Regions from separate parts of the Nocardioides lacus genome, predicted to be linked through region 2. Evidence: predicted binding sites of a transcription regulator. Region 2 holds the regulator's gene; each other region holds the start of a gene.
The links. Region 2 encodes LexA, which represses DNA repair genes until DNA is damaged. Its sites were predicted from a motif close to TCGAACANNTGTTCGA; they were not measured.
Positions count from the first base shown of each region.

Region 1: the regulator LexA is predicted to act here: its motif matches at 3,347-3,362, upstream of P5P86_RS19420 (HNH endonuclease signature motif containing protein).
Region 3: the regulator LexA is predicted to act here: its motif matches at 4,751-4,766, upstream of ruvC (crossover junction endodeoxyribonuclease RuvC).
Region 4: the regulator LexA is predicted to act here: its motif matches at 5,182-5,197, upstream of recA (recombinase RecA).

Region 1 is NZ_CP123620.1:4,141,571-4,148,748, forward strand. It holds gene P5P86_RS19415 (beta strand repeat-containing protein) at 1-3,037, shown strand, start outside; gene P5P86_RS19420 (HNH endonuclease signature motif containing protein) at 3,389-4,618, shown strand; gene P5P86_RS19425 (Pvc16 family protein) at 4,630-5,199, opposite strand; gene P5P86_RS19430 (phosphatase PAP2 family protein) at 5,309-6,358, shown strand; gene P5P86_RS19435 (DUF8823 domain-containing protein) at 6,355-7,178, shown strand, end outside.
Region 2 is NZ_CP123620.1:1,036,264-1,043,441, reverse strand. It holds gene P5P86_RS04830 (vitamin B12-dependent ribonucleotide reductase) at 1-2,802, opposite strand, end outside; gene nrdR (transcriptional regulator NrdR) at 2,933-3,424, opposite strand; gene P5P86_RS04820 (LysM peptidoglycan-binding domain-containing protein) at 3,975-4,313, opposite strand; gene lexA (transcriptional repressor LexA) at 4,603-5,334, shown strand; gene P5P86_RS04810 (phosphatase PAP2 family protein) at 5,399-6,184, shown strand; gene P5P86_RS04805 (MXAN_6640 family putative metalloprotease) at 6,181-7,178, shown strand, end outside.
Region 3 is NZ_CP123620.1:2,229,145-2,236,322, reverse strand. It holds gene secF (protein translocase subunit SecF) at 1-202, opposite strand, end outside; gene secD (protein translocase subunit SecD) at 202-1,959, opposite strand; gene yajC (preprotein translocase subunit YajC) at 1,959-2,318, opposite strand; gene ruvB (Holliday junction branch migration DNA helicase RuvB) at 2,428-3,504, opposite strand; gene ruvA (Holliday junction branch migration protein RuvA) at 3,507-4,106, opposite strand; gene ruvC (crossover junction endodeoxyribonuclease RuvC) at 4,103-4,735, opposite strand; gene P5P86_RS10570 (YebC/PmpR family DNA-binding transcriptional regulator) at 4,847-5,617, opposite strand; gene pdxT (pyridoxal 5'-phosphate synthase glutaminase subunit PdxT) at 5,675-6,253, opposite strand; gene P5P86_RS10560 (hypothetical protein) at 6,278-6,748, opposite strand; gene P5P86_RS10555 (hypothetical protein) at 6,745-7,178, opposite strand, start outside.
Region 4 is NZ_CP123620.1:2,796,042-2,803,219, forward strand. It holds gene P5P86_RS13245 (phosphoadenylyl-sulfate reductase) at 1-35, shown strand, start outside; gene P5P86_RS13250 (sirohydrochlorin chelatase) at 76-819, shown strand; gene P5P86_RS13255 (DUF3037 domain-containing protein) at 816-1,220, opposite strand; gene P5P86_RS13260 (HipA family kinase) at 1,217-1,981, opposite strand; gene P5P86_RS13265 (PPK2 family polyphosphate kinase) at 1,978-2,832, opposite strand; gene P5P86_RS13270 (phosphoribosyltransferase) at 2,832-3,329, opposite strand; gene P5P86_RS13275 (regulatory protein RecX) at 3,326-3,967, opposite strand; gene recA (recombinase RecA) at 3,981-5,024, opposite strand; gene P5P86_RS13285 (DUF3046 domain-containing protein) at 5,273-5,467, opposite strand; gene P5P86_RS13290 (DinB family protein) at 5,467-6,042, opposite strand; gene P5P86_RS13295 (Lhr family helicase) at 6,187-7,178, shown strand, end outside.

The DNA.
Region 1 (7,178 bases), 1.2 Mb from region 2:
GGCGATCGTCGACGACACCGGTCAGGCCCACCGGACCAAGCTCGCCGCCGGCTCCTACGAGGTCGAGGCGACCGACGCGGTCGATCATCAGTACACGAACTCGCTGCCGACCTCCGTCTCGCTCAACCACGACACCTCGCTGACCCTGCCGCTGACCAACCCGGTCGGCTCGGTGGTCGGGAAGGTGAGCGCGGCGTACGACGGCTCCTCGCAGCCGGTCAAGAACGCGAAGGTCTCGATCAGCGCACCGGTCAGCTACAACGGCACCACGGCGGTGCGCGGTGTAGCCGAGCCGGTGACGGGCGGCGACGGCTGCTTCGGCATCCAGTCCGGGGCGACAGTGCCGACCTCGCCGTGCGGGGGGACGACCTGGGCCTCGGGAGCGCTCGTCGACAAGTCGTTCGTCTCCACCTCGGCCAACATCACCATCACCGCGCCCGGCTACCAGAGCCAGACGCTGTCCAACCAGGCCCTGCTCACCGGAGGCTCCAGCAACACCTTCACGCTGGTACCGAACCCGGTCCGGTTCGCCGCCACCATGACGGTGCTGCCGACCTCGGCCAACCCGTGGAACTCGGTGTCCTTCCAGGTCAGTGCCACCGGTGCCAGCACGAGCGGCATCAGCGTCTCGGCCAGCGCCGGCGGCACCGCGGGCACCGGCGTGCTGGCCTGGACCGACACCACGCTGAACTCCGGCGGCGTCTCGACCCCCGGCCTCATCCGGCCCGGCACCTACACGATCACCGCGACGGCTCCCGGGTACCAGACAGCCACCGGCACGCTGAAGTGCGTCGTCGACGACGGCACCGACTCCGCGACGAACTGCAGCTGGGCCACCCCGCTGCAGCTCAAGCAGAACGCCGCCCTGACCATCGGCGCGGTGCAGGCCGACGGCACAGCGATCGCGGGGGCGACGTACACGCTCAGGGACAGCGTCGCCGGGACCTCCAGCACGGTGACTCCCGCCAGCACCACCGCGAGCTTCTCCGGGCTCTCCCCCGACCCCGACGGAGGCCGCTACACGGTGACCATCAAGGCCGCCGGGTACCACTTCGGCACCGCCGGCACGGCCTCCGGCCTGCCCCTGACGTGCTCGAGCGACGCGGCAGTGCCCGCCACGCTGCTCCTGCCCGCCGGGGCGGCGTCGTCCTGCAAGGCGACGCTCACCGCGGCGCCGACCATCGCCGGCACCGCCATGGGCTTCACCACCGCCGACACCACCCCGACAGGTGACAAGATCTCGCTGACCGGTGCGACGGTGCATGCCGTGCACTGCACCGGCACCGGCAGCGACCAGAAGGTCGCCTGCCAGAGCACCGACGCGGACCTGACCGGCACCGTGAGCTCCGCCGGGGCGTACACGATCACGGGCTCGGCCACCGCCGAGCTGGCCACCGGCCTGTACAAGGTCAGCGTCGCGGTGCCCGGCTGGACCGGCAACGGCGGCGTCGCCTACGTCACCGTCAGCGGCGACACCGAGACCGACGCCGATCTCACGCTCACCCAGATCCCCGTCACCGTCACCGTCACCCTGCCCGACCAGGTGGGCGACAACATCGCCGACGCGACGCTGGTGCTGACCAACAGCGCAGGCGACGCGCTGCCGACCCCGACGGTCTCGGCGGGCGGCACCTACACCTTCACGAACGTGCTGCCGGGGACCTACACCTACGACGTGACCGGCGAGTCCATCCTGCACGGGTTCGGCACGCTGCCGTCGGTGGTGCTCAACACCAACGCGGCGTCCGCCAGCCAGGCCTTCAAGATCCCCGTCACCCTCGGCGCGAGCTCGCTGGGCGGCACCGTGGTGGACCGCAACGGCGCCAAGATCGCCAACGCCGCCGTCGTGCTCTGCCCGAGCGATGCCACCGCTGTCTGCACGCCCGGCAACGGGACCGACAAGAAGCCGCTGAGCGCGACCGCGGACGGCAACGGCGCCTACGCCCTCCGGAACGTCCCCAACGGGACCTACACCGTCTGGGCGTCGGCGTACGGCTTCACCACCGCCAGCGCGTCCTCGACCTACTCGGTGGACTACCGCAACGTCGCCTACACGATCCCGATCACCCTGCCCGTGATCACCCAGGCGGTCTCGCTGACCCTGAAGCCGAGCGCCGGCGCGAGCGACAGCCTCACCGGGACCAGCGTCACCCTCACCGGCGCGGGCCGCAACGCCGGCCAGACCCTCACACCCACCTCCGCGACCGGAGGGACCGCCTCGTTCGACCAGGTGCCGTTCGGCTGCTGGACGGCGAGCTGGACGTTGCCGTCGTACCACTTCGGCACGATCGCCACCCCGACCACCACCGGCGGCGACAGCACGCTGGGGTGCACGACCGGCACCGTCTCGGTCTCGGGGGCGGCGACGAACACGCCCGCCTCCGCGACCTACAACCTGACCGAGACCGGCACGGCCGTGAGTGCGAGGCTGGGCAGCTACTGGACCGGCACCTCGCACCCGTCGACGGCCCTGGTCACCCTGACCCAGAGCGGTACGTCGAAGACGACCTTCGACCTCACCCTCGGCAGCGGCTCCACCACGGTGTGGGTGCCGAGCGGGTCCTGGTCGGTCAGCGCCGCGGGCGACGACGTCGACAGCGGCTGGTGGCCCGCGGTCTCGAAGGCCGTCACCGGCAGCAGCCTCAGCCTCACGCTGACCCAGGCGCGCAAGCCGGTCGACCTCTCGGTCACCAATGGCACGACGCACACCACCATCACGATCACCGACGGCGCCGGCCTGACGCTGGACACCGATGTCTCGCTCGACAGCGACGGCACGGCCTCCTTCAGCCTGCCGCCGGGCACCTGGACGATCGCGGCATCGCGCAGCGGCTACGACGACGACAGCACGACCGTCACCTTCGACGACGACAGCGACCCGTCGACCACCGCCTCGGTCGACCTGACGCTGACCAAGACCGCTCCCCCGCCCTCGACCTCGCCCAGCGCCTCCGCGGATCCCTCCTCCGCCCCCTCCACCGACCCGTCCGCAGGAACCTCGAACGCCTCTGACCCGAGCGACACCACCACCCCCTGACGCGTTCAGTCGGGCCTGCGTCCGGGTTGAGTCGGGCCTGCGTCCGGGTTGAGTCGGGCCTGCGTCCGGGTTGAGTCGGGCCTGCGTCCGGGTTGAGTCGGGCCTCCGGCGTGACTTGGTGTTCGGGGTCGGCGCAAAGAAAAACGAGAAGCGTGGGCCAGTACCAGCGTGGCCCGGTGTCTTGGCCGGGTCGGGAGCCTTCCCTACGGTTGCGTCGGGCCACCATGGCTGTGATCCAGTACGACGAGATCTCCGCCCTGGTCTGGTTGTTGAAAGAAGGTTGACCACACACATCCGACCACCTAGGCTTCGAACATGCGTTCGAACTGATCTCTCTCGGTGGTGGTCTCCATGCATCAGATCCAGGCGGCACTCGCCACGATCGCTGCTGCCCTCGATGACGCCACGGACGCGGACCCGGTCTTCCTCGCGACGGCGGACAAGGCAGACGTGCTCGCACGACTGGAGCAGATCACCGCACGTGTGGCCGAGCTACGACTCCGCGTGATCGCCTCCGCACAGGACGTGGCCGAGGAGGTCAGTGCCCGCGATGTCGCAGCCTGGCTGGTTGCCCAGCACCGGGTCGAGAGTCCCGCCGCGTACGCCACCCTTCGGTTGGCCCGGGAGTTGGAGGGTCGGCCGGTGGTCCGGGCCGGGCTCGCGCGCGGTGCGTTCAGTCTCGAGCACGCCCGCGTGATCCTCCGTGGGCTCGACGACCTGCCCGACGACCTACCCGCCGAGGTGTTGGCGCGGGCGGAGGTCACGCTGTGCGACCTCGCGAGTGAGCACCGGCCCAAGGACCTGCGCCGCCTCGCCAGCCACCTGTTGGAGGTCGTCGCACCCGAGGTCGCCGAAGCCGCCGAGGCCGCAGCCATCCGTCGGCTCGAGGAGACCGCGAACGCGAAAGCGTGCCTCTCGATCACCGACCAAGGCGACGGGACGACCCGCATCCACGGCATCGTCCCCGAAACGGTCGGTCACCGGTTGCGGACCTACCTGCAGGCCTACACCCAACCCCGCATCGCCGCCCTGGAATCCGACGGCAGGGTCCAGCCCCGCAGCCGGCTCCTCGCCCACGCCTTCGCCCAACTCCTGGAGAACACCGACCCCACCCGCCTCCCCGCCCACGGGGGTGATGCCACCACCGTCATCGTCACCATGACGCTGGACCAGCTGCGGGCCGGTCTCGGTGTCGCATGGCTCGACGACGGCACCCCCATCAGCACCGGGGAAACCCGACGCCTCGCGTGCACCGCGGGGATCATCCCCGCCGTCCTCGGCGGCAACTCCGAACCCCTCGATCTGGGCCGCACCCGACGACTCTTCACCCCATCCCAGCGCAAGGCACTTGCGCTACGGGACAAGCACTGCCGCACCGAAGGCTGCACCGTCCCCACCGCCTGGTGCGACGCCCACCACGACCAACCCTGGTCAACCGGCGGCCACACCGACCTGAATCACGGCTCCCTCCTCTGCGGCCACCACCACAGACGCGCCCACGACCCCACCTACCAAACCACCCGACTACCCGACGGCCGCTACCGCTTCCATCACCGAACCCGAGACGTCCTGCGCCGGTGAGACACCGCCGATCAGCCGCGCGGCGGCGGGATCGGCGAGGGGTTGCTGAGCACCGAGATCTGCTCGACCGCGGGCGCCTGCAGCTCCCAGTCCCAGGTGTCGGTGGCCACGGTCGCGGTGATGAGCAGGCAGGGCCGCAGCTTGCCCCCGAGGCCCTGCCAGATGTCGCGCGGGCCGAGCTGCCCTCCGAGGGAGAGACTCACGGTGGAGTTCAGCCCCTCGGGTGCCACGCGCTCGGGCAGCGTCGGCGTACCCGCCAGGAGGCTGACCACGCTGCTCAGCAGCTGGTGCTCGTCGCGAGGGCTGCCGGCCCAGGCGCTGACCAGGTATCCGAGGTCGATCATCGGCTGCGGGCGTCGCTGGTAGGCGGGGCCGCCCTCGCTGCTGCGGACCACCGGAGCACGGCCGGGCTGGCTGCTGCGCTCGACCTGGTACAGGAAGAGGTTGACGGTCAAGCGCGAGAGGGTCGCGGCCCACGAGTCGTTGGGCGTCTCGAAGCTGATGTCGCCCACGTGCTCCGGGAAGGGCAGCCCCTCCCGCAGGAGTCGCTCGAGACCCTGGTCGACCTCACTGATGAACATGGCACCTCCGCGGTCGCACTCTAGGGCGCACGCAACGGAGGCCGCGGGGGTTTGGTCAAACTCGCCGTCGACTCGGGCTGACGGGTTCATCCCCGTACCATTGCCGACCGTGGGTGCCGCACCAGTCGAGAGTCTGCCGTCGGCGACGACCCCCTCCTCGCAGGCCTCGCTGCCCCGGCTCGCACCGGCGGTGTGGACGATGTGGGGCGTGGTCGTCGCCTTCGGCCTCGTCGCCCTCTTCTGGTCCCACCACGTCGACGTCCCGATGCGCGATCCGCACGGCAAGATGTTCGCCAAGAAGCTGCTCGGCGCCGTCTGGTTCTTCGCGATCCTGGCGGTGGTCGACCTCGTCATCCGGTGGTGGCGCGCCGGACGCACCCGCACAGCGGCGCGCGACGTCGTACGCCGCCGGCTCGCGCCGACCCGGCTGGCACTGGTGGCCTCCGCCCTGCTGGCCTACCACCTGGTCTACCTCTTCTACCGCAACCTGAAGAACTGGGTCGCCTTCCAGACGCCGCACGACGACTGGATGCTGCGCTTCGACCGCGACCTCTTCGGCGGCCACAGCCCGGCCGTGCTGTTGCACGACCTCCTCGGCACCGACGTCGCCGCCCATCCGCTCGCCTTCTTCTACAGGATCTTCACCTACGTCTGCACCCTGGCCGTCGTCGGCTGCCTGGCGTTCCTCAGCGACCTGCGCCGCGCCCACGTCATGGTGATCGCGGGCATGTGGACCTGGATCCTCGGCACCGCCTCCTACTACCTGGTGCCGACGCTGGGGCCGGTGTTCTCCGCCCCGCAGGAGTTCGCCGGGCTGACCCACACCTCCGTGACCACGATGGTGCTCGGCAACATCAGGGACCGCCAGCTCTTCCTCGCCCACCCTGACGACCCCCGGGCGTTCGTCGGCATCTCCGCGTTCGCCAGCCTGCACGTCGGCTTCACCACGACCGTGCTCCTGGTGATGATCTACCTACGCAAGCGGCTGCTCGCCTGGCTTGTCGGCCTCTACCTCATCCCCGTGGTCATCGCGACGATCTACTTCGGCTGGCACTTCACCCTGGACCTCGTCGGTGGCGTCGCCATCGCCGTGCTCTCGGTCTGGATCGCTCACCTGACCGTCTATCGACGCCTCGGGCGGAGCCGGGTGCACCAGTGAGCAGCGTGGAGGTCGGCTTCCCCCGCGTCGGGCCGAGGGCTCGATGGCCGCACGACGCCCGCCTGCGCGCCGTCGGCATCACCTTCCTGGCCTCCACCGTCATGCTGCTGGCCTGGCGCTTCGGCCTCTCGACCACCGGCGGCGACATCGCCGCCCAGGACGCGTGGGCCGAGTTCGCCCGGCTGCACCCCGGCAGCGCCTACAACCTGAGCTGGTACGGCGGGATGCACCCCGTCTCCTACAGCGTCATCTCGCCCTACCTGATGGCCCTGATCGGCGTCCGTACGACGCTGGTACTCGCGAGCATCGGCGCCGCCACGCTGACGGCGCTGCTGCTGATCCAGCTGCCGATGGTGAAGCACCCGCTGTGGCCCTCGTTGGCCGCCGCCGTCGCGATGACCGGCAACGCGATCTCCGGGCGGGTGACCTTCGCGCTCGGCATCATGTTCGCCCTGGCCGCGCTCGGCGCCGTGGTGGCCTGGCCCGACTCCTGGCAGCTCGACCACCGCCGGCGCCGGCTGGTCCAGGGCGTGGTCGCCGTCGTGATGGCGACACTGTCCACCTTCGGCAGCCCGGTGGCAGGCTTCTTCCTCGGCCTGGTCGCGGCCGCGCTGTGGCTGTGCCGCCACCGGCGCGCGGCCTACGTTCTCGGCGTACCACCGGTCCTGGTCGTCATCCTCTCCGCAGTGGTCTTCCCGTTCGGCGGCAAGCAGCCGATGCACTGGTCCTCGGCGATCCTTCCGATCCTGCTGGCCGTCTTCGTGTGGCTGGTCACGCCGCCCGCGTGGCGGGTCGTGCGGCTGACCGCCCTGATCTACAT
Region 2 (7,178 bases):
GGAGATCTGCTCGAGCAGCTCGGCGGTGGTGTGGGCGGTCTTGGGGGCCTCGGTGGCGGCAGCGGTGACCGCCTCCTCAGCCTTGGTCTCGACCGCGTCGAGCTCCTCGGGCGAGAGGACGTGGGCCTCGGCCGCCGGCGCCTTGGGGGCGATGGCAGGAGCGTCCTCGATCAGCTCGGCCGCCGAGCCGGTCTCCCCGACCACGTCGTAGGAGCCGGTCTCCAGGTAGCGCTGACGCTCCTCGGCGGAGTAGATGCCGAGGGCGGCCCGGTCCTCGAAGGACAGGTAGTCCAGCGCGAGGCGGCGGAAGATGTAGTCCATGATCGACTGCGCCATCCGGACGTCGGCGTCGTCGGTCAGGCCGGCGGGCTCGAAGCGCAGGTTGGTGAACTTCGAGACGAAGGTCTCCAGCGGCACGCCGTACTGCAGGCCGATCGAGGTGGCGATCGAGAAGGCGTCCATCACGCCGGCCAGGGTCGAGCCCTGCTTGCCGAGCTTGAGGAAGACCTCGCCGAGGGTGCCGTCCTCGTGCGCACCGGAGGTCATGTAGCCCTCGGCGCCACCCACCGTGAAGGAGGTGGTCCGCGAGACGCGGGACTTGGGCAGGCGCTTGCGCGTCGGGGCGTAGACGACCTTCTCCACGACCTTGGTCTCGACAGCGGCGGGCGCCTCGACCTTCGCGCTCTTGTCCTCCGCCTTCGCGTCGGAGAGCGGCTGGCCGACCTTGCAGTTGTCGCGGTAGATGGCCGTGGCCTTCAGGCCGAGCTTCCACGACTGCAGGTAGACGTCCTCGATCTCCTCCACCGTCGCCGTCTCGGGCAGGTTGACCGTCTTGGAGATCGCGCCGGACAGGAACGGCTGGGTGGCCGCCATCATCCGGACGTGACCCATCGGCTGCAGGGCGCGCTTGCCCATGGCGGTGTCGAAGACCTCGTAGTGCTCCGGCTTGAGGCCGGGGGCGTCGACGACGTGGCCGTTCTCGGCGATGTAGTCGACGATCGCCTCGACCTGCTCGGCCTGGTAGCCGAGCTTGACCAGCGCCCGCGGAATGGTCTGGTTGACGATCTGCAGCGAGCCGCCGCCGACCAGCTTCTTGAACTTCACCAGCGAGAAGTCGGGCTCGATGCCGGTCGTGTCGCAGTCCATCATGAAGCCGATGGTGCCGGTCGGGGCGAGCAGCGACGCCTGGGCGTTGCGGAAGCCGTTGACCTTGCCGAGCTCGATGACCTGCGCCCACGCCTTGGTCGCCGCCTCCAGGACGGTCCGGTCGGCCGGGTTGATCGAGCGTACGACGTCGTTCGCGGCCTGGTGCTTGCGCATCACCCGCTGGTGCGCCTCGGCGTTGCGGGCGTAGCCGGCGTAGGGACCGACGACGCCGGCCAGCTCGGCCGAGCGCTTGTAGGAGATGCCGGTCATCAGCGAGGTGATGGCCGCCGCCATGGTCCGGCCGCCCTCGGAGTCGTAGCCGAGGCCCATCGCCATCAGCAGCGCGCCGAGGTTGGCGTAGCCGATGCCGAGCTGGCGGTAGTCCCGGGTGGTCTGCCCGATCGCCTCGGTCGGGAAGTCGGCGAAGCAGATCGAGATGTCCATCGCGGTGAAGACGAACTCGCAGGCCTGCGCGAAGCGCTTGGCGTCGAAGGTGTCGTCGTCCTTGAGGAACTTCAGCAGGTTGAGCGAGGCCAGGTTGCACGAGGAGTTGTCCAGCGACATGTACTCCGAGCAGGGGTTGGACGCGGTGATCCGGCCGGTCTCGGGGTTGGTGTGCCAGTCGTTGATCGTGTCGTCGTACTGCAGGCCCGGGTCGGCGCACTCCCAGGCGGCGACGGCGATCTTGTGGAACAGCTCGCGCGCGTCCACCTCCTCGATCACCTCACCGGTCATCCGGGCGCGGAGACCGAACTTCCTGCCCTCCTCGACGGCACGCATGAACTCGTCGGTGACACGCACCGAGTTGTTGGCGTTCTGGTACTGCACCGAGGTGATGTCCTGGCCGCCGAGGTCCATGTCGAAGCCGGCGTCGCGCAGCGCGCGGATCTTGTCCTCCTCGCGCGCCTTGGTCATCACGAACTCCTCGATGTCGGGGTGGTCGACGTCGAGCACGACCATCTTGGCCGCACGGCGGGTCGCACCGCCGGACTTGATGGTGCCGGCCGACGCGTCGGCGCCGCGCATGAAGGAGACCGGACCCGACGCGGTGCCACCGGAGGAGAGCAGCTCCTTGGAGGAGCGGATGCGCGAGAGGTTCAGACCGGCACCGGAGCCGCCCTTGAAGATGAAGCCCTCCTCCTTGTACCAGTTGAGGATGGAGTCCATCGAGTCGTCGACCGAGAGGATGAAGCACGCGCTGACCTGCTGCGGGGACGGGGTGCCGACGTTGAACCAGACCGGGGAGTTGAAGGCGAAGTACTGGTTGGCGAGCAGCCAGGTCAGCTCCTCCTCGAAGACCTGCGCGTCCTTGTCGGTCGCGAAGTAGCCGTGCTCGATCCCGGCCTTGGTGTAGGTCTTCACCACGCGGTCGATCAGCTGCTTGAGGCTGGTCTCACGCTGCGGCGTGCCCACGGCACCGCGGAAGTACTTGGTGGTGACGATGGTGGAGGCGTTGACCGACCAGGAGTCCGGGAACTCCACGCCGCGCTGCTCGAAGACCGTCTCTCCGGTCTTCCAGTTGGTCTGGACGACGTCGCGTCGCTCCCAGGTGATCTGGTCGTAGGGGTGAACACCCTCGGTGCTGAACACCCGCTCGAGGTGCAGCCCCGCACCGGAGCGAGCCTTGTGACCCGCGCCGCTCACCGTCTCGGTCATTGCCTTGTCCCCTTGTCGCGTGATTGTCGTGTCGTGCGTCGGTTGCGATGCGTTGCGATGCGTCGTGGTGCTGTGGTGCTTGGAAGCCCGGGCAGGCACGCTTCCCCACGGCCTGCCCGGGCGGTCTGGATCAGCCGGTGGCGACCGGCTGCATGTCCTCGGCGGCCGGGCGCAGCCTGCGCTCGGTGCGGAGGACCGCTATCTCGTCCTCGAAGTCGTCGGCCGACTCGAACTGGCGGTAGACGCTGGCGAACCGCAGGTAGGCGACCTCGTCGAGCTGACGCAACGGTGCCAGGATCGCCATCCCCACCTCGTGGGCGGGAACCTCGGCGTACCCGCTCGTGCGCAGGGCGTCCTCGACCTCCTGGCCGAGGCAGGCCAGCTGGTCCTCGCTCACCGGACGGCCCTTGCACGCCTTGCGCACGCCGGCCACCGCCTTGTCCCGCGTGAAGGGCTCGGTCGCGCCGGAGCGCTTGAGCACCGTCAGCTGCATGAGCTCGACCGTGCTGAACCGCTTCTCGCAGCCCTGGCACTGGCGACGCCGCCGGATCGAGCCGCCGTCCTCGGCCACCCGGGAATCGAGGACCTTGGTGTCGCTGTGCCGGCAGTACGGGCAGTGCATCTGAGGTCCTCCTTCGAGGGTCGCTGGATGATCGCTGAGGCGCGCCCTCTGTGGACGAAGACGCTTTCGCTGTGGAGAACCGGCTGCAAGATGTGCAACCAACCGGCCCCGGGTGTGAACTAGATGTGGATAACTACACCGGTGTAAGTACTAGATGTTGTGGTGAGCCTACGCCGCGGCCACCAGCCTTGCAAGTGACGGCGCGGCGTCTCGGCGTGTCGCGCCGAACGGCCCCCGGAGGGCGCCCGGACAAGGGAGAATGGCTCTGTGGCGGAACAGAGCGGGGGCAAGCGAAAAGGCGCTCGAAAGGGTGCGCGGCCGCCGCGCAGGTTCCGTCGGGACGTGTTCGCGCTCTCGTTGGGCACGACCGTCGCCGTGGTCGCCTGGGGCTACCTGGTCTTCTCTGCCATCGACTTCGGCTCCGACGCCCGCGGTGGCGAGCGTCGCGCATGGGCCCTGTTGGCCCTGGCGGCCGTCGGGGCCGCCGCCTGCCTCTTCGCAGCACTTCTGCTGCTGGCCCGCGTCCTACGAGCCCTGAGCGCCGGTCCGGTCAGTTCGGAATCCGCAGCGTCTGACCGGCCGACAGGCTCACACCAGAGAGGCCATTGATCTGCTCGATGTGATCGATCATCGCGCGCACGTCACCGCCGTGGGCGGCCTGCGAGGCGAGATCCCACAGCGTGTCACCGGGGGCCACCACCACGGAGTGAGTCGTCTCGGGCGCACCGGAGTGAAGGGCCGCCCCGGCACCGTTGGAGATGAGCAGCCCCAGGCCGAGCAGCACGATCAGGCCCGCCACGAAGACCACGACACGTCCGCGCCGGGTGAGCCGCACGGTGGAGCGCCGGCGCGGCGTGTCGAGCAGCTGGTCGAGGGTCATGGTGGTCATGTCAGTCTCCTGGGGAAGTCGGGACCTTGCGCGTTCGATCCGATGTCTACCGACGGCCACCGACAGTTTTGGTGGCGCCGTTTCGATCAGACGTTCGATCGAACACATGAGCGAGAGTAGATCAGGTGTTCGAACGACTCAAGGAACCGCGTAGCACGGCGTGTCGAACACGCATTCGAGCGCACACGGCCGAACCACGACTCTCGACCCGGCGCACGCCGCGCGATCTCGACACGCCGAGTTCGAACAGATGTTTGAACCCGCACGACGTCCGCACTACCGTCGCACCATGACCTCGAAGCCGGAGCCGACCGAGACCAATCTCGCCGAGCTGCCCGACGGCCCGCCGGACGCCACCGGCCTCACACCGCGGCAGCAGCGCATCCTGGCGCACCTGCGCGACTGCATCGAGAAGCGCGGATACCCGCCGAGCATGCGCGAGATCGGGTCCGCCGTCGGCCTCACCTCGACCAGCTCGGTGGCCCACCAGCTGAAGGTGCTGGAGCAGAAGGGCTTCATCAAGCGCGATCCGCACCGCCCGCGCGCGCTCGAGGTGTTCCTGCCCGAGGTGTTGGCCGCCCGCAAGGCGATCAGCAGCGCCGACGAGTCGTCCTTCGACGAGACCGACATCGGCGACGCGATGCCCGAGGCCCGCTACATCCCGCTCGTCGGCACGATCGCCGCCGGCGCGCCCATCCTCGCCGAGGAGCAGACCGAGGCGGTCTTCCCGCTGCCCAAGGAGCTGGTCGGCGACGGTCAGCTGTTCCTGCTGCGCGTGAAGGGAGACTCGATGATCGAGGCCGCGATCTGCGACGGCGACTACATCGTCATCCAGCAGGCCCAGACGGCGACCAACGGCGAGTTCGTCGCCGCGCTGCTCGACGGCGAGGCGACCGTCAAGGAGTTCCGCCGCAAGGACGGCAAGGTCTGGCTGATCCCGCACAACTCCTCGCTCGAGCCGATCGACGGCACCGAGGCGAGCATCCTGGGCAAGGTCACGGCGGTTCTGAGAAGTCTGTGAGAGGCCGGGCATAGGATCAGTGGGATCGGGTAGGCCCGGTCCCACTGTCACGAGGGAGCCAGCGGTGCGGGAGGACGTGCTCGCCGAGAGCGATGCGATCATCGGTACGCCGGGAACGCGGCGTACCGTCTGGCGTCGGCTCGCGCCCGTCGGCACCGGCCTGCGCGAGCTCATCCTGGTCACAGCGCTCTACATCGGCTACACCTCCTCGCGCCTGCTCGCCAGCGACAACCGCGACGCGGCGGTGCACCGGGCCAAGGAGCTGCTCAGGATCGAGCGAGCCGTCCGGCTGGACTGGGAACACCCGATCAACCAGTTCTTCGTCCGGCACGACACGATCGGCCTGTTGGCCTGCTTCTGGTACGCCACAGCGCACTACATCGTCACCGCCGGCGTGCTGATCTGGGTCTACTTCAAGGGCCGCGACGCCTACCTCCCGGCCCGCCGCGCCCTGATGGTCGCCACGATCTTCGCGCTCTGCCTCTATCTGATGCTGCCGACCGCTCCCCCACGCTTCATGGACGGCTTCACCGACGTGCTGGCCCTCCACGCCGACCAGGGCTGGTGGGGCGCCGACGCCTCGGCCCCCAAGGGCATGGGGCACATCACCAACGAGCTGGCGGCGTTCCCCTCGCTGCATGCCGGTTGGTCGCTGTGGTGCGCGCTGGTGCTCCATCGCTACGCGCGCTGGCGCATCGTGAAGGTGCTGGGCTGGGCGGGCGCGCTGACCACGGCGGCTGTGGTCGTCGGCACGGCCAACCACTGGGTGCTCGACGTGCTGGTCGGCTGGATGGTCGTCATCGGCGGCGTCGTGGCGGTTTGGGAATTGGCCCCTAGACTGCCTGAGTGAACCGCGCCTTCCCCCGCTCCTTCGCACTCCTCACCGCGCTCCTGGCCCTGATGGCCTCGGGTCTGGTCATCGCCTCCACGACCCCGGCCGGGGCCCAGACCGCTGCCCACTCGGTGGTGCCGCTGCTACCCCGGGTCTCCACCTCGGGCGACGCCGACGGCGACACGCCCGGCGACGCCACCATGTACATGCGACGCCTCGCGCTGACGCACGACGCCCTGCGGGGCGCCGCCCGCCAGCAGGCGGAGTCCGCGCTCAGTCGGCCGAAGCTGGCGGGCGAGCAGACGGTCTGCTCCCAGACACTGCCGTTGTGCGTGCACTACGCGACCACCGGCGTCGACGCGCCGGCGGGGGCGATCACGCCGGCGGTCGTGCTCTCCACGCTGGAGCACATCTACGCCACCTATAAGGCCGCCGGCTACCGGATGCCGGAGTCGGACGGCGCGATGGGCGGCGACAGCCGGACCGACATCTACCTGGCCGACGTCGGCCGCCAGGGCTACTACGGCTACTGCGCTCCCGAGCCGCGGGCCGGGTCCACCGCCCACGACACGCCGGCGTTCTGCGTGCTCGACAACGACTTCGCACCCTCGGAGTTCGGTGGTCGCGGCACGCCGATCAGCAACCTCGACGTGACGGCCGCGCACGAGTTCTTCCACGCCGTGCAGTTCGCCTACGACGCCACCGAAGACTCCTGGTTCATGGAGTCGACGGCCGTGTGGGTCGAGGACGAGGTCTACACCGCCATCAACGACAACACCCAGTACCTTCCCTACGGGCCGCTCGGCAAGCCGGCGCTGTCGCTGGACAAGAACACCACCTTCGGCGTGTACGGCGGCTGGATCTTCTTCCGCTGGGTCACCGAGCACCGACCGCAGGCACAGGGCGGCCTGCCGACGATCATCCGCTCGATGTGGGAGCGCGCAGCCGCCACGCCGGGTGCGCCGGACGCCTACTCGCTGCAGGCGATCAAGGGTGCGCTGAAGGCCGCCGG
Region 3 (7,178 bases), 1.2 Mb from region 2:
AGGCCGAGCCCGAGACGGTCACGGTGTACTGGGTGCCGCCGGTGAACTCCAGGCTCATGTTGAGCCCACGAACCGAGAGACCGACGATCGCCGCGACGATCACGACGGCCGAGATGGCGTACCAGGTCCACTTGCGGCCGACGAAGTCGATCGACCTCTTGCCGGTGTAGAGCTGATTGCCGAGACGGGTGAACTTGCTCATCAGGCGCGGCCTCCCACGGTGATGCGGTCGACGCCGAGAGCCTCGGCGTCGAGACCGGAGAGCCGGTGCCCGCGATTGAAGAACTTGAAGTGCGACAGCCACTTGATCATCGGGTGGGTGAAGAAGAAGAACACCACCAGGTCGATGATCGTGGACAGACCGAGCGCGAAGGCGAACCCGCGCACGTCACCGGCGCCGAAGATGTAGAGGATCAGCGCGGCGAGGATGGAGACGCCGTCCGCCGCCAGACAGGTCGATCGCGCGCGGAGCCAGCCCGCGTCGACGGCGACGCGCATCGACTTGCCGTCGCGCATCTCGTCACGGATGCGCTCGAAGTAGACGATGAAGGAGTCCGCGGTGATGCCGACCGCCACGATAAGACCGGCGATGCCCGGCAGATCGAGGGTGAAGCCGGCGCTCTTGCTGAGCAGCAGCACCATCGCGTACGTCGAGGCGCCCGCGATGATGAGCGACCCGATCACGACCACGCCGAGGCCCCGGTAGTAGATGAGGCAGTAGATCATCACCAGCAGGAGCCCGATGCCACCGGCCCACAGACCGGCGGAGAGCTGGTTGCCCGCCAGCGAGGGACCGACCGTCGTGTGCGAGATGCCGTTCTCCTTGTCGAAGGAGACCGGCAACGCGCCGAACTTCAGGTTGTTGGCCAGCGCCGAGGCCGAGTCCTGGGTGAAGGATCCGCTGATCTGGGCGCTGCCGCTGATCCGGCTCTCGGCGGTCGCCGCCGAGATGACCTGACCGTCCAGGACGATCGCGAACAGCTGGCTGGTGCCGGCGATCGCGCCGGTGGCGTCGGCGAACGCCTTGCGGCCGGCGCTGTGGAAGTCGAGCGTGACGACGTAGCTGACGCTGCCCTGCGGGATGCCCGAGCTGGCGTCGCTCACCTGCGTGCCCTCGATGATCGCCGGCGAGAGCAGGTACTTCACCCCGCTCGCGTCGCAGGTGATGAGCGGCTGGCTGGGGTTGTCCTCGACGGTCGGCGCACCGCTGGTGGGACAGGTGTAGGCATCGAACTTGGTGACCTGGTCGGCCGGCGGGTTGTTCATGAAGGCGACCGCGTCATCGACGCTCACGTCGTTCTTCTGGTCCGGCGTGCCGGAGGTCGACGGTGTCGCGGAGGCCGAGGGGCTCGCCGCGGCGCTCGGCGCGGCCGAGGCGGTCGCGGTGGGCGTCGCGGCGGCGGCTGCCTTCTGCTGCTTCTTCTTGGCCTTGGCCTTCTCGGCGGCCTTCGTGGTGGCCTTGTGGTCGAAGCCGAGGGCGGCGCGCGGGGCACCGGTGCTGCCGCCGGTGGCGCCCGTGCCGCCGGTGGCGCCCGTACCGCCGGCGGTGCCCGTGCCGGCAACACCGGAGGAGCTACCGCTGGTCGAGCTGGTGGCACACGTGCTCTGGCAGGCGACGAGGCGGAAGCGCAGCTGCGCGGTCTGGGAGACCTCGTTCACCAGGTCGTCGCGACTCTTGCCGGGGATCTCGACCACGATCTGGTTGCCACCCTGGGTGGTGACCTTCGCGGCCGTCACGCCGGAGCCGTTGACGCGCTGGTCGATGATGTTGCGGGCTTCCTTCATCGCATCGGAGCTGGGGTGCCCCTTCGCGATCATCATGATCCGGGTGCCGCCCTGGAGATCCAGGCCCAGCTCGGGCTTCCAACTGCCGCCCAGCGCCACGAGCCCGTAGGCGATGGCCAGGACCAGGAAGAACACCCCGAGGGTGCGGCCGGGCCGACTGGTCTTGCGTGCCATCACTCGTTCTCCTTCGGCTCGGCGGGACCGACCTCGGCGCTGGACTCGACCTCGGCGGTCGTCTCAGCCTCGGCAGTCGGATCGGTCTCCTCGGTCGGCTCGCCGAACTCCGCGGGCAGGACCCGACCGATCGCCGCACGGACGACCTTGATCGCCATGTCGTCGGCGACCTCGACCAGGACGTAGTCGTCGGTGATCTCCCGGACGACGCCGAAGATCCCCGAGGTCAGCATGACCTTGGTGTCGGGAACGAGCATCGCCTGCATCTGCTGGGCTTCACGCTGGCGCCTCTGCTGCGGCCGGATCATCAGGAACCACATGGCCACGATGACGATGAAGAAGATGGGTAGAAGCGCCACGACGGATACTCAGACTCCAGGAATTGGGGATTCAGGCAGGCCTGCGGCCAGCCGACGCGCAAGTGTAGCCGTGCCAACGCGACAGGACCGCAGTCCTGCGGGATCCGACTCACTCGTCGAGGAGTGTTTCCCAGCCGTTCGCGTTGCCCGGCGGTGCGGACAGCCCGAGATGCGCCCATGCGGCGGGCGTGGCGATGCGCCCGCGCGGCGTCCGGGCCAGGAAGCCGTTGCGCACCAGGAACGGCTCGGCGACCTCCTCGACGGTCTCGCGCTCCTCGCCGACGGCGACCGCGAGCGTGGAGATGCCGACCGGTCCCCCACCGAACCGGCGACACAGGGCGTCGAGCACACCGCGATCGAGGCGGTCCAGACCCAACGGGTCGACCTCGTAGAGGTCGAGCGCCTTGCGCGCGATATCGAGCGTGACGATGCCGTCGGCCCGGACCTGGGCGTAGTCGCGGACGCGCCGCAGGAGCCGGTTGGCGATGCGGGGCGTCCCCCGGGATCGGGAGGCGATCTCCGCCGAGCCTTCCGCGTTGACCTCGACGCCCAGCAGGCCCGCGGACCGTCGCACGATGAGGTCGAGCTCGTCGGGCTCGTAGAACTCCAGGTGCCCGGTGAAGCCGAACCGGTCCCGCAGCGGACCGGGCAGCAGTCCGGCGCGGGTGGTGGCGCCGACGAGGGTGAACGGTGGCAGCTCGAGCGGGATGGCCGTAGCGCCGGGGCCCTTGCCGATGACGACGTCCACCCGGAAGTCCTCCATCGCCAGGTAGAGCATCTCCTCGGCCGGGCGCGACATCCGGTGCACCTCGTCGACGAAGAGCACGTCGCCCTCGTTGAGGCCGCTGAGGATCGCGGCCAGGTCACCGGCGTGGGTGATCGCCGGCCCGCTCGTCAGCCGCAACGGCGAGCCCATCTCGGCGGCGATGATCATCGCCAGCGTGGTCTTGCCCAGCCCGGGAGGCCCGCTGAGCAGCACGTGGTCAGGTGCACGCCCACGCTGCTTGGCCGCCTCCAGGACCAGCCCGAGCTGTGCCCGCACCCGGCCCTGGCCGACGACCTCGTCGAGGTTGCGGGGGCGCAGCGCCGCCTCGATCGCGCGCTCGTCCCCCTCCGCCTCTGCCGCTGTCAGCCGCTGCAGGTGTGCTCCCTCGGCGGCCTCGAGCTCGTCCTCGTGGAACGGCATGCTCAGGCCTTCGACAGCGTGCGAAGCGCGGCCCGCAGCAGCGCGCCGACGTCAGGGGTGCCGTCGGCCTGGTCTGCCACCGCCTCGACCGCCTTCTCCGCATCCTTGACGGGGTAGCCCAGGCCCATCAGGCCCTGCGTGACCTGGTCGCGCCACGGCGCGACCCGCGCCGCGACAGCTGTGGCCGACGCGGCGCGCGTCGGCGCACCGATGCGGTCCTTGAGCTCCAGGATGATCCGCTGGGCGCCCTTCTGGCCGATCCCCGGCACGCGGGTCAGCGTCTTCACGTCGTCGCCGGCGATGGCCGACCGCAGACCGTCCGGCGAGAGTACGGCGAGCATGGCCTGGGCCAGCTTCGGCCCGACGCCCGACGCGGTCTGGAGCAGCTCGAACATCTGCTTCTCGTCCTCGTCGGCGAACCCGAAGAGGGTGAGGCTGTCCTCCCGGACCACCATGCTGGTCGGCAGCGTGGCCTCCGCGCCGGTGCGCAGGCCGGCCAGGGTGGCCGGCGTGCACATCAGCTCCAGGCCCACACCGCCCACCTCGAGGACGGCGCTGGCCAGGGTCACCGCGGCCACGGTGCCGCGCACGAATGCGATCACTTCGTTCCCATCGTCGTACGGATTGACCGGGGGGCGCGCGTCGAGCGCGACTGCGCGAGAGCGGCCTCGATGCGAGCCCGGTTGCGCTCGGCGACGCCGGACCCGCTCCCGTCGGCGGCATCGGCCCGCGCGACCGCCTGCTCGATCCGGCTCTGCGCGCCACCGCGCCAGATGTGGGTGATGGCCAGGGCGAGCGCGTCGGCGGCGTCCGCGGGCTTCGGCATCGCGGCGAGTCGCAGGATGCGGGTCACCATCGCGCCCACCTGCGCCTTGTCGGCGCGCCCGCTGCCCGAGACCGCCGCCTTCACCTCGGAAGGCGTGTGCAGCGCCACCGGGATCCCGCGCCGGGCCGCGCACACCATCGCCAGCCCGCTGGCCTGTGCCGTCCCCATGATCGTCGAGACGTCCGAACGCGCGAAGATCCGCTCGATGGCGACCGCGTCGGGACGGTGCTCCTCGATCCAGGCGTCGATGCCCTTCTCGATCGAGACCAGGCGCTCCCAGACCGGGAGCGTGGAGGTGGTGCGGATGACGTTGACGTCGACCAGGGACAGCTGCTTGCCGACGTCGCCGTCGACCACGCCCATGCCGCAGCGGGTCAGCCCCGGGTCGATCCCCAGCACGCGCATCAGCCCACCATCCCTTCGAACGTCTGTTCGCAGCCTAGCCGGAGACACCGACGGCCCCGCGTAGGACACGCGGGGCCGTCGGGGCGCTCGGACGGCGATGAGGCGAGGCGCTCACTCCTCGTCGAGCTGCTCGAGCACCTCGTCGGGGATGTCGGCGTTGGAGAAGACGTTCTGCACGTCATCGAGGTCGTCGATCGCGTCCACGAGCTTCATCACCTTGCCGGCGGTGGCGGCGTCGGCGACAGGGATCTCCAGGCTGGCCACGAACTCGACGTCGGCGGAGTCGTAGTCGAGCCCCGCCTCCTGCACGGCCCATCGGACCGCTACCAGGTCGGTGGCCTCGGAGACGACCTGCCAGGCCTCACCGAGGTCGTTGACGTCCTCGGCGCCGGCGTCGAGCGTGGCCTCGAGGACGCTGTCCTCGTCGACCTGCCTGCCCTCCTGGTCCTTGGCGAGGACGACGACGCCCTTGCGGTTGAACAGCCGGCTGACCGACCCGGGGTCGGCCATGGTGCCGCCGTTGCGGGTCACGGCGGTGCGGACCTCCATCGCGGCCCGGTTCTTGTTGTCGGTCAGGCACTCCACCAGCAGCGCGACGCCGCTGGGGCCATAGACCTCGTACATGATGGTGGTGTAGTCGACGCCGCCACCGTCGAGACCGCCACCGCGCTTGACCGCACGGTCGATGTTGTCGTTGGGGACCGACTGCTTCTTGGCCTTCTGGACCGCGTCATAGAGGGTCGGGTTGCCGGCCAGGTCGGGGCCACCGGCCTTCGCCGCGATCTCGATGTTCTTGATGAGCTTGGCGAAGAGCTTGCCGCGCTTCGCATCGATCGCAGCCTTCTTGTGCTTCGTCGTTGCCCATTTTGAGTGGCCAGACATAGTTCCTACTTCAGCGTTGTCACTTCAGGATGTTCGGTGCTGGGGGGTCGCCCGATCCTACCGACCGGCCACCATGTCCACGAACACACCGTGGACCCGGGCGTCGCCGCCGACCTCCGGGTGGAAGCTGGTCGCGAGGAGATGCTCCTGCCGGACAGCGACGGGATGGCCGGCCGCGCTGGCGAGGACCTCGACGCTGTCGCCCACCTGCTCGACCCACGGAGCGCGGATGAAGAAGGCGTGGACCGGCTCGGGAAGGCCTCGTACGTCGAGGTCCTCCTCGAACGAGTCGACCTGGCGGCCGAACGCGTTGCGCCGCACCGTGATGTCGAGGCCGCCGATCGTCTCCTGACCGGCAGTGCCGTCGACGATCCGGTCCGCGAGCAGGATCATCCCGGCGCAGGTGCCGAAGGTCGGCATGCCGGCCCCGATCCGCTCGCGCAGCGGCTCGAGCAGCTCGAAGATGCGCGCCAGCTTCGCGATCGTCGTCGACTCACCGCCCGGGATGACCAGGCCGTCGCACCGGTCGAGCTCGCTGCTGCGGCGTACGCCGAACGCCTCCACGCCGAGGCCGGTGAGGGTCGCGACGTGCTCGCGCACGTCGCCTTGCAGGGCGAGGACTCCGATCGCAGGCACGGGACGCAAGCCTAGTGTCAGCGCTCAGGTGTCGGCTCCGCAGGCCAGGCTGGTTCCGAGGACGCCGACGGTCAGGGCCCGGGTGTGCGGCGTCGGCGAGGTCCAGCTGGGGGCGCCCGGCAGGACGGTCGTGATGTCGACGTAGGTCGTCGAGGCGCCGAGCGAGGACAGGAAGCTCGATGTCACCTGCACGGACGCCGATGAGCCACTGGTCGTGACCGTGACGGCGGCGGCGCTGCCCCGTACCTTGGCCGTGTAGCTCATCGTGACCGGGGCCGTCTGCACCGTCCAGCCGATCGTCGCGGTGAATCCGGTGACGGCGTTCCCGGCGACGGCGCACGTGGTGGCGGGCACCTTGGGCACCGTCAGAGCGGTAGCGGTCGTCGTCACCGTCGCTGTGTCGGTCCACCACGCGAAGGCCCGCGGCGCCACGAGGCCGCAGATCAGCGCCACCGCCAGCGAGACCATGGCCGCCAGGCGCCTGCCGGCCCTCACGGCTGCCCCACCTGCTCCCCCACGAACCGGATGTTCACGCTCGACGTCTGGCCCTGCAGCGCGCTCGCGGCCGAGGTGGGCAAGGATGCCTGCACGCAGATAGTCGTCGAGGCGGGCGTCGGGCCGCCCGCGGGCCACACCGTGACGGAGCGGCCGGCAGAAGCGCTGGCATAGGCGATCGGTGATCCGGGCGAGACGGTCGGCATGGTCGAGGCGGAGGGGACCAGCTGCGTGCCACCACAGGTCGCGCTGGCACCCGATCCGGTCACCGCCCCCGCATCGGTCACCTTGATGACCAGCGCGGCTCCGAGCGCTCCGGAGGCCCAGCCCTCGGCGTAGTACGACAGCGGCAGGGTGCCGGCGTTGGTGACCTGATAGACCTGAGCGACCGACGCTCCCGGGTACAGGGCCGTGGTGTCGAGTCCGACCG
Region 4 (7,178 bases), 1.8 Mb from region 2:
GCACCAACAAGACCGAGTGCGGCATCCACACATGATCCGCATCAACCCCGTTACGACCACGAAGGGAGACCGCTGATGGCTGCTCCTGCCCTGGTGGCGCTCGCTCACGGAAGCCGTGACCCCCGTTCGGCCGCCACCATCGACGCCCTCGTCGCGGAGGTCCGGGCGCAGCGGCCCGACCTCCGCATCGAGGCCGCGTTCCTCGACCTGTCGAAGCCGTCCTTCCCCACGGTCGTCGACCGGCTGGTGAAGGCGGGGTACGACGAGATCGTCGTCGTACCGTTGCTGCTGACCGAGGCCTACCACGCCAAGGTCGACGTCCCCTCGGCCATCGCCGAGGTCGGCGCCAAGCACCCGGCCGTCAAGATCCGCGCGACCGCCATCCTCGGTCTGGAGGCGTGCTTCCTCGAGGTGCTCGACGAGCGCCTGCGCACCGCGCTGAGCGCCCAGCGCGTCCGCGAGCTGGACGCGCTGGTGCTGGCGGCCGCCGGCTCCTCGGACCCGCTGGCCAACCAGGCCGTCGCCCGGCTGGCGCGGATCTGGGGCTCGCACCACAAGCTGCCCGTGACCGCTGCGTACGCCTCCTCCGCGCCGCCGGCCACCGGTGAGGCGGTGCGCGCCTTCCGCGCCGAGGGACGCCGGCACATCGCCGTGGCCTCGCTCTTCCTCGCCCCGGGCAGCCTGGTCGACCGGGCCGCCGAGCTGGCCTACGAGGCCGGCGCCGTGGCGGTGTCGGCTCCGCTGGGGGCCCACCCCGAGGTGGCCCGCACCGTGCTGGCGCGCTACGCGGTGGGAGCGGTCGAGCTGGTCCCGGTCTAGGGGACCAGCCGGTCGAGCAGCCGCTCGAGCTCGGTCGCCGGATCGGCCGTGACGCCACCGTGCACGGGCCCGGGCTGGATCACGGTGCTGCGCGGCGCCTTCAGGAAGCCGAACCGACTGCTCTGCGTGTCGGCGAGCACCCGCACGCCGTAGGCGGTCGCCCGCTCACCGCCGCCGCCGGGCGCCTCGCCACGACAGACCATGTCGATCGCTGCCAGCGCCGAGTGCACCGCCACCAGGTCCAGGCCCGGGGCGAACGCGGCGAGCCGGGACGGGTCGACCCGCGACGCGGAGGCGAGGAACCTGGCCTCGGGGCAGTAGAGCACCACCCCCACGTTGACGAACTCCTCACGCTCCACGCGGGGCACGCAGCGCAGCGCGACGTACTGGTAGGGGCTCATGCGGTCGGCTCCCACGGCCGAGGGCCCGCGAGCCGGGCGCGGAGGAACTCCACGTAGTGGGCCCGGAGCTCGGCCGGCGTCGCCGCGCCCGGGACAGGCTCCAGCCATTCGTCCGGCACGTCGTCGACGACCTTCGTCAGCGCGGCGGCGTCCAGTCGCTCGCGCAGTGCCGGCGCCTGCTCGGCGGCGCTGACGGCGTGATCCTTCAGGACGTGCTCGGAGAGGTCGTAGGGCTGGGCGGCGAACCGGTCCGGGCTGCCCACCCCGCCGGGCCAGGAGTGGTGGAAGTAGAGCGAGGCACCGTGGTCGATCGCCTGCACCGTGCCGCCCCACACCAGCAGGTTGGGGTTGCGCCAGCTGCGGTCGACGTTGGCCGTCAGCGCGTCGAGCCACACGATCCGACCGGCGAGGCCGGGCTCCGGCTCGCACGCCGCGTCGTACCCGAACGCACCGGGCAGGAAGTCGATGCCGAGGTTGAGGCCGCTGCTGGCGTTGATCAGGTCCTGGACCTCCTCGTCGGCCTCGTAGCGCGCGATCTCCGCGTCGAGGTCGAGCACCACCTGGTCCGGGGTCGCGATCTCGAGGGTCCGGGCCAGGCCGGCGACGATCACCTCCGCGACCAGCACCCGCAGGCCCTGACCAGCGCCACGGAACTTGCAGACGTAGGTGCCGAGGTCGTCGGCCTCCACGATCCCGGGCAGGCTGCCGCCCTCGCGGAGCGGTGTGACGTAGCGGGTGACAGTGACGCGCGGCAGGCTCACGCGCCCGCCTCGCCGATGGTGTCGTCCATCAGCCGCCTGCGCTCGGCTGCGACGTCGAAGTCGGCGGGTGGCCAGCCGAGGTGGAGGTCCTTCAGGGACTCACGCAGCAGCTCGCCGATGGCCAGGTTGCGGTACCACTTGCGGTCGCTGGGCACGACGTACCAGGGAGCGATGTCGGTGTTCGTGCGCTCCAGCGCGATCTCGTAGGCCCGGGCGTAGTCGGTCCACAGCTGGCGCTCGTCGACATCCCCGGGGTTGTACTTCCAGTGCTTCGTCGGATCGTCGAGCCGCGCGAGCAGGCGCTCCTTCTGCTCGGCGGGCGAGATGTGGAGGAAGCACTTCACGATCGTGGTCCCCTCCTCGACGAGTCGGCGCTCGAAGCCGTTGATCGCGTCGTAGCGGCGCTCGATCTCCGTCATCGGGGCGAGCGAGCGCACCCGGCCGATCAGGACATCCTCGTAGTGCGACCGGTCGAACACCCCGAGATAGCCGGGCCCGGGGACCGCCTTCTCGATCCGCCACAGGAAGTCGTGGGCGCGCTCCTCCTCGGTCGGCGCCTTGAAGGAGGTGATCCGGACGCCGACCGGGTCGACCAGGCCGACCGTGTGCTTGAGGACGCCACCCTTGCCGGAGGTGTCCATGCCCTGGAGCACGAGCAGAAGGCGCCGCGCGCCGACGGCTTCACGCTGGGCGTAGAGCTTCGTCTGCAGCTCCATCAGCTCGGCGCCGAGGTCGAACAGCGCGCGATGGCCGCGCTTCTTGCCGCCGTGGACGCCGGGCGTCGCGCGGGTGGAGTAGGACGACAGCTCGACGCGACCGCGTGGCACCCGCAGATCCTCGAGGAGGCTCATCAGTGCCCGATCCCGCCGTGCCGATCCACCAGCGGCGGCAGCGCCGACCAGGGGAAGTCGATCCACCGGTCGGTACGCCGCCACACGTACTCGGGGTGGATGATCGTCCACGGCTTCTCGTAGATCACCGCGGTGCGCGCCTCGGCGACGTGGCCGGCGCAGAACGCGCGCACGACCTCGAGCGTCTTGCCCGAGTCGGCGACGTCGTCGGCGATGAGGACCTTCAGGCCGGTCAGGTCGATCGCCGCCGGCGTGGGCGGCAGCATCATCGGCACGTCGAGGGTCTCGCCGACGCCGGTGTAGAACTCGACGTTGACGGCCGACAGGTTCTTGATGTCCAGGGCGTAGCCCAGGCCCATGCCGAGGCCGAGACCGCCGCGGGCGATGGACAGCACCATGTCCGGCTCGTAACCGGAGTCGACCACCTGCTGGGCGAGCTCTCGCACAGCCGTGCCGAACAACTCGTAGCTCAGGACTTCGCGCTCGCGTGCACTCACGCGTCGGATTCTGGCACGTCTGCGATCTCGCTGCGGATCACGCTCATCGCCAGGCTCGACGAGTAGCCCTTGCGGGCCAGCATCCCGAGCAGCCGACGGACCTTGGTGGTCTCGTCCAGGCGGCTCATCGTGCGGAGCTTGCGCCGCACGAGCGAGCGCGCGGCCGCCTCCTCGTCGGCAGGATCGACCTCGTCGAGTGCCTCGCGGGCGACGTCGTCGGCGATGCCCTTGCGCCGCAGCTCCTGCGCGAGGGCTCGCCGGGCAAGGCCCTTGCTGCCCTGGCGGCTGTCGATCCACAGTCGGGCGAAGGCGGCGTCGTCGATCAGCCCGACCTCCTCGAACCGATCGAGCAGCGTGGCGGCGATCTCGTCGGGCACGAGCTTCTTGGCGAGCTTGTCCGCGAGCTCCTGGCGACTGCGCGCCTGACCGGTCAGCTGGTCGAGCAGGATCTTGCGTGCGACCGACTCCGGATCCGCCTCGGGGCCACGGGCGACCTCGTCGACCGGCTCGGCCTCCTCACCGGCCGCTCGCCCCGGTCGGGCCGATCCGGCCGGGGCGGAGCGGCGCGTCCACGCCTCCACCCCGGCCGAGACGTCTCCGAGCCACTCCGGCGGATCGGACGGCCACGCCTCGCTCATCGAGGGCCGGGGCTCAGAAGTCGTCGACACCGACCGGCTCGGCCAGCGGGGCCTCGTCGACCGTGGCGCCCACGCCCAGCTTCTCCAGGATCTTCTTCTCGAGCTCGTTGGCGAGGTCGGGATTGTCCTTGAGGAAGGTGCGTGCGTTCTCCTTGCCCTGGCCGAGCTGGTCGCCCTCGTAGGTGAACCAGGCACCGGCCTTGCGGATCAGACCGGCGTCGACACCGACGTCGATCAGGCCGCCCTCGCGGCTGATGCCCTTGCCGTACATGATGTCGAACTCGGCCTGCTTGAACGGCGGGGCGACCTTGTTCTTCACGACCTTGACGCGCGTGCGGTTGCCGACCATGTCGGTGCCGTCCTTGAGCGTCTCGATGCGGCGCACGTCCAGGCGGACCGAGGCGTAGAACTTCAGCGCGCGGCCACCGGTGGTGGTCTCGGGCGAGCCGAACATGACGCCGATCTTCTCGCGCAGCTGGTTGATGAAGATCGCGGTGGTCTTGGACTGGTTGAGCGCGCCGGTCATCTTGCGCAGCGCCTGCGACATCAGGCGCGCCTGCAGGCCGACGTGGCTGTCGCCCATCTCGCCCTCGATCTCGGCGCGCGGCACCAGAGCTGCCACGGAGTCGATGACGATGAGGTCGAGCGCGCCGGAACGGATCAGCATGTCGGCGATCTCCAGCGCCTGCTCACCGGAGTCGGGCTGGCTGACCAGCAGCGCATCGGTGTCGACGCCGAGCGCCTTGGCGTACTCGGGGTCGAGGGCGTGCTCGGCGTCGATGAACGCCACGATGCCGCCGTTGCGCTGGGCGTTGGCGACCGCGTGCAACGCGACGGTCGTCTTACCGGAGGACTCCGGACCGTAGATCTCCACCACACGACCCCGCGGGAGCCCCCCGATGCCGAGCGCGACGTCGAGCGAGATCGCACCGGTCGGGATCACCTCCAGCGGTGCGCGGGAGTCGTCGCCCAGCCGCATGACCGAGCCTTTGCCGTATTGCTTCTCGATGCCTGCGAGCGCCAGCTCGAGGGCCTTGTCGCGGTCTCCACCAGCCATGATGGTCCTTCCCTGCGGGGCCTTGGGGCCCGCCGTCTTCGTCGCGTTTGCTCGTGTCCTCGTCATCAAGGCTGGACGCTAGACGGAGCCACCGACAGTTTCCGCATCGGACCTGTGGAGAAGGTTGCTCGCAGCGTCACCTGTGGATCAATCTAGCCCGAACATCTGTTCGAGCAACCCAAGCGGGACCGGCGTGTCGCGCGTCGTCGCGGGTCGTCGCGGCCCTGGGGTTGAGGCCGGCCGCCGTCTCAACGCTGCGAGGGCGGCAGCTGCAGCGCCTCCCAGACGGCGGCCCAGACCTCCTTGGGCGCATAGCCCGCGGCGAGCGCCTCCTGGGCCGTGTGACCGTCCAGCGCGGCGAGCACGTACTGCGAGGCCCAGACGCCCGCGTAGCCCGGCCCGAGGGCCGCCTCCATCCGCGACCAGAACTCGGTATGACGCATCAGGCTCCCCAGCCGGTGCCGTCGACGTCCCAGCGGTGGTGCACCACGTCGTGCAGGTGGTAGCGCCCCAGCGTCTCGACGGAGAACTCGCTGCCGTTGGAGCGCAGCCCCCGGCGGCTCCACGCGTCCGGCGGGACTGTCTCGTAGAGGTCGGCGACGGCCGTGGCCGCCTCGAGCAGCTCGGTGGCGACCACGGCCGGGTCGGCGAGGTGGTAGGCCTTCTCCCGCGCCGTGGCGTCCTGGTCCCAGTTGGCGAACCGGGGCTCGTCCTCGGCCAGCATCAGCCGGATCCGCTCGGCGAAGACCAGGTGCACGTCGCGGACGTGGGCGCCGTACTCGAGCGGGGACCAGGCGTCGGGCCGCGGCCGGCGGCGCGCGCCCTCGTCGGCCAGGAGCCGCTCCCACACGGTCGCGTTGTCCCGCACGATCGGGGCGAACCGGTCCACCGTCATCGACCACGCCTCGTATCCGCACTCCGGGCAGGTCTCGTTGAGCACCCAGGTCCAGTCCTTGGTGTCGGGCTCGATCGTCTCATCGGAGAGACCCTCGGGCGCGGTGTCGGCGGCGTCGGTCATGCCTCCACTCTGACACGGCCCCGCCGGCGGCCGGGAGGACCGCCCGGGGACGACGCGGCCGGGCCTCCCGGAAGCCCCACGGGCCCCGCCTGGTTGGTCGCGGCTGCCGCACGAGGTTTCCGGTCGGCTGGTTGGATGGACCGCATGTCGGAGCGGCTCGTCCACGATGCGCTGGGCGGGTTCAGCGCGCCCACCCGCGAGTGGTTCACCGCCGCCTTCGCCGCCCCCACACCCGCCCAGGCCGGCGCCTGGCAGGCGATCGGCGCCGGCCGTCACGCCCTGGTGGTGGCGCCCACCGGCTCCGGCAAGACGCTCAGCGCCTTCCTCTGGTCGTTGGACCGCCTCCTGACCCGGCCGGTGCCGGAGAAGACCGAGCGCTGTCGGGTCCTCTACATCTCGCCGCTCAAGGCACTGGCCGTCGACGTCGAGCGCAACCTCCGCGCCCCGCTGGCAGGCATCGGCCATACGGCTGCGCGCCTGGGCATCGAGGTGCCCGAGCTGCGGGTCGGCGTCCGCTCCGGCGACACCCCCGCCGCGGACCGTCGCCGGCTGAGCACCACACCGCCCGACATCCTGATCACGACCCCCGAGTCGCTCTTCCTGATGCTCACCAGCCAGGCGCGGGAGGTGCTGCGCAGCGTCGAGACGGTGATCATCGACGAGGTACACGCCGTCGCCGGCACCAAGCGCGGCGCCCATCTCGCCCTCAGCCTGGAGCGGCTCGACGCGCTGCTGGACACACCGGCCCAGCGGGTGGGGCTCTCCGCCACCGTCCGCCCGCTCGAGGAGGTCGCCCGATTCCTCGGCGGCTCCGCGCCCGTCGAGATCGTCGCGCCGCCCTCGGCCAAGGAGTGGGACCTGCGCGTCGTGGTGCCGGTGGAGGACATGACCGCTCCGGAGGAGTACGACGAGGGGTCGGACACCGACCCGCAGCGGGCCACCTCGATCTGGCCCCACGTCGAGGAGCGCGTCACCGACCTCATCGCCGAGCACCGGTCGACCATCGTCTTCGCCAACTCCCGCCGGCTCGCCGAGCGGCTGACCGGCCGCCTCAACGAGCTCGCCAGCGAGCGCCTCGGCGAGCCGACGGTGATAGCGAAGGCGCACCACGGCTCGGTGTCGAAGGAGCAGCGGGC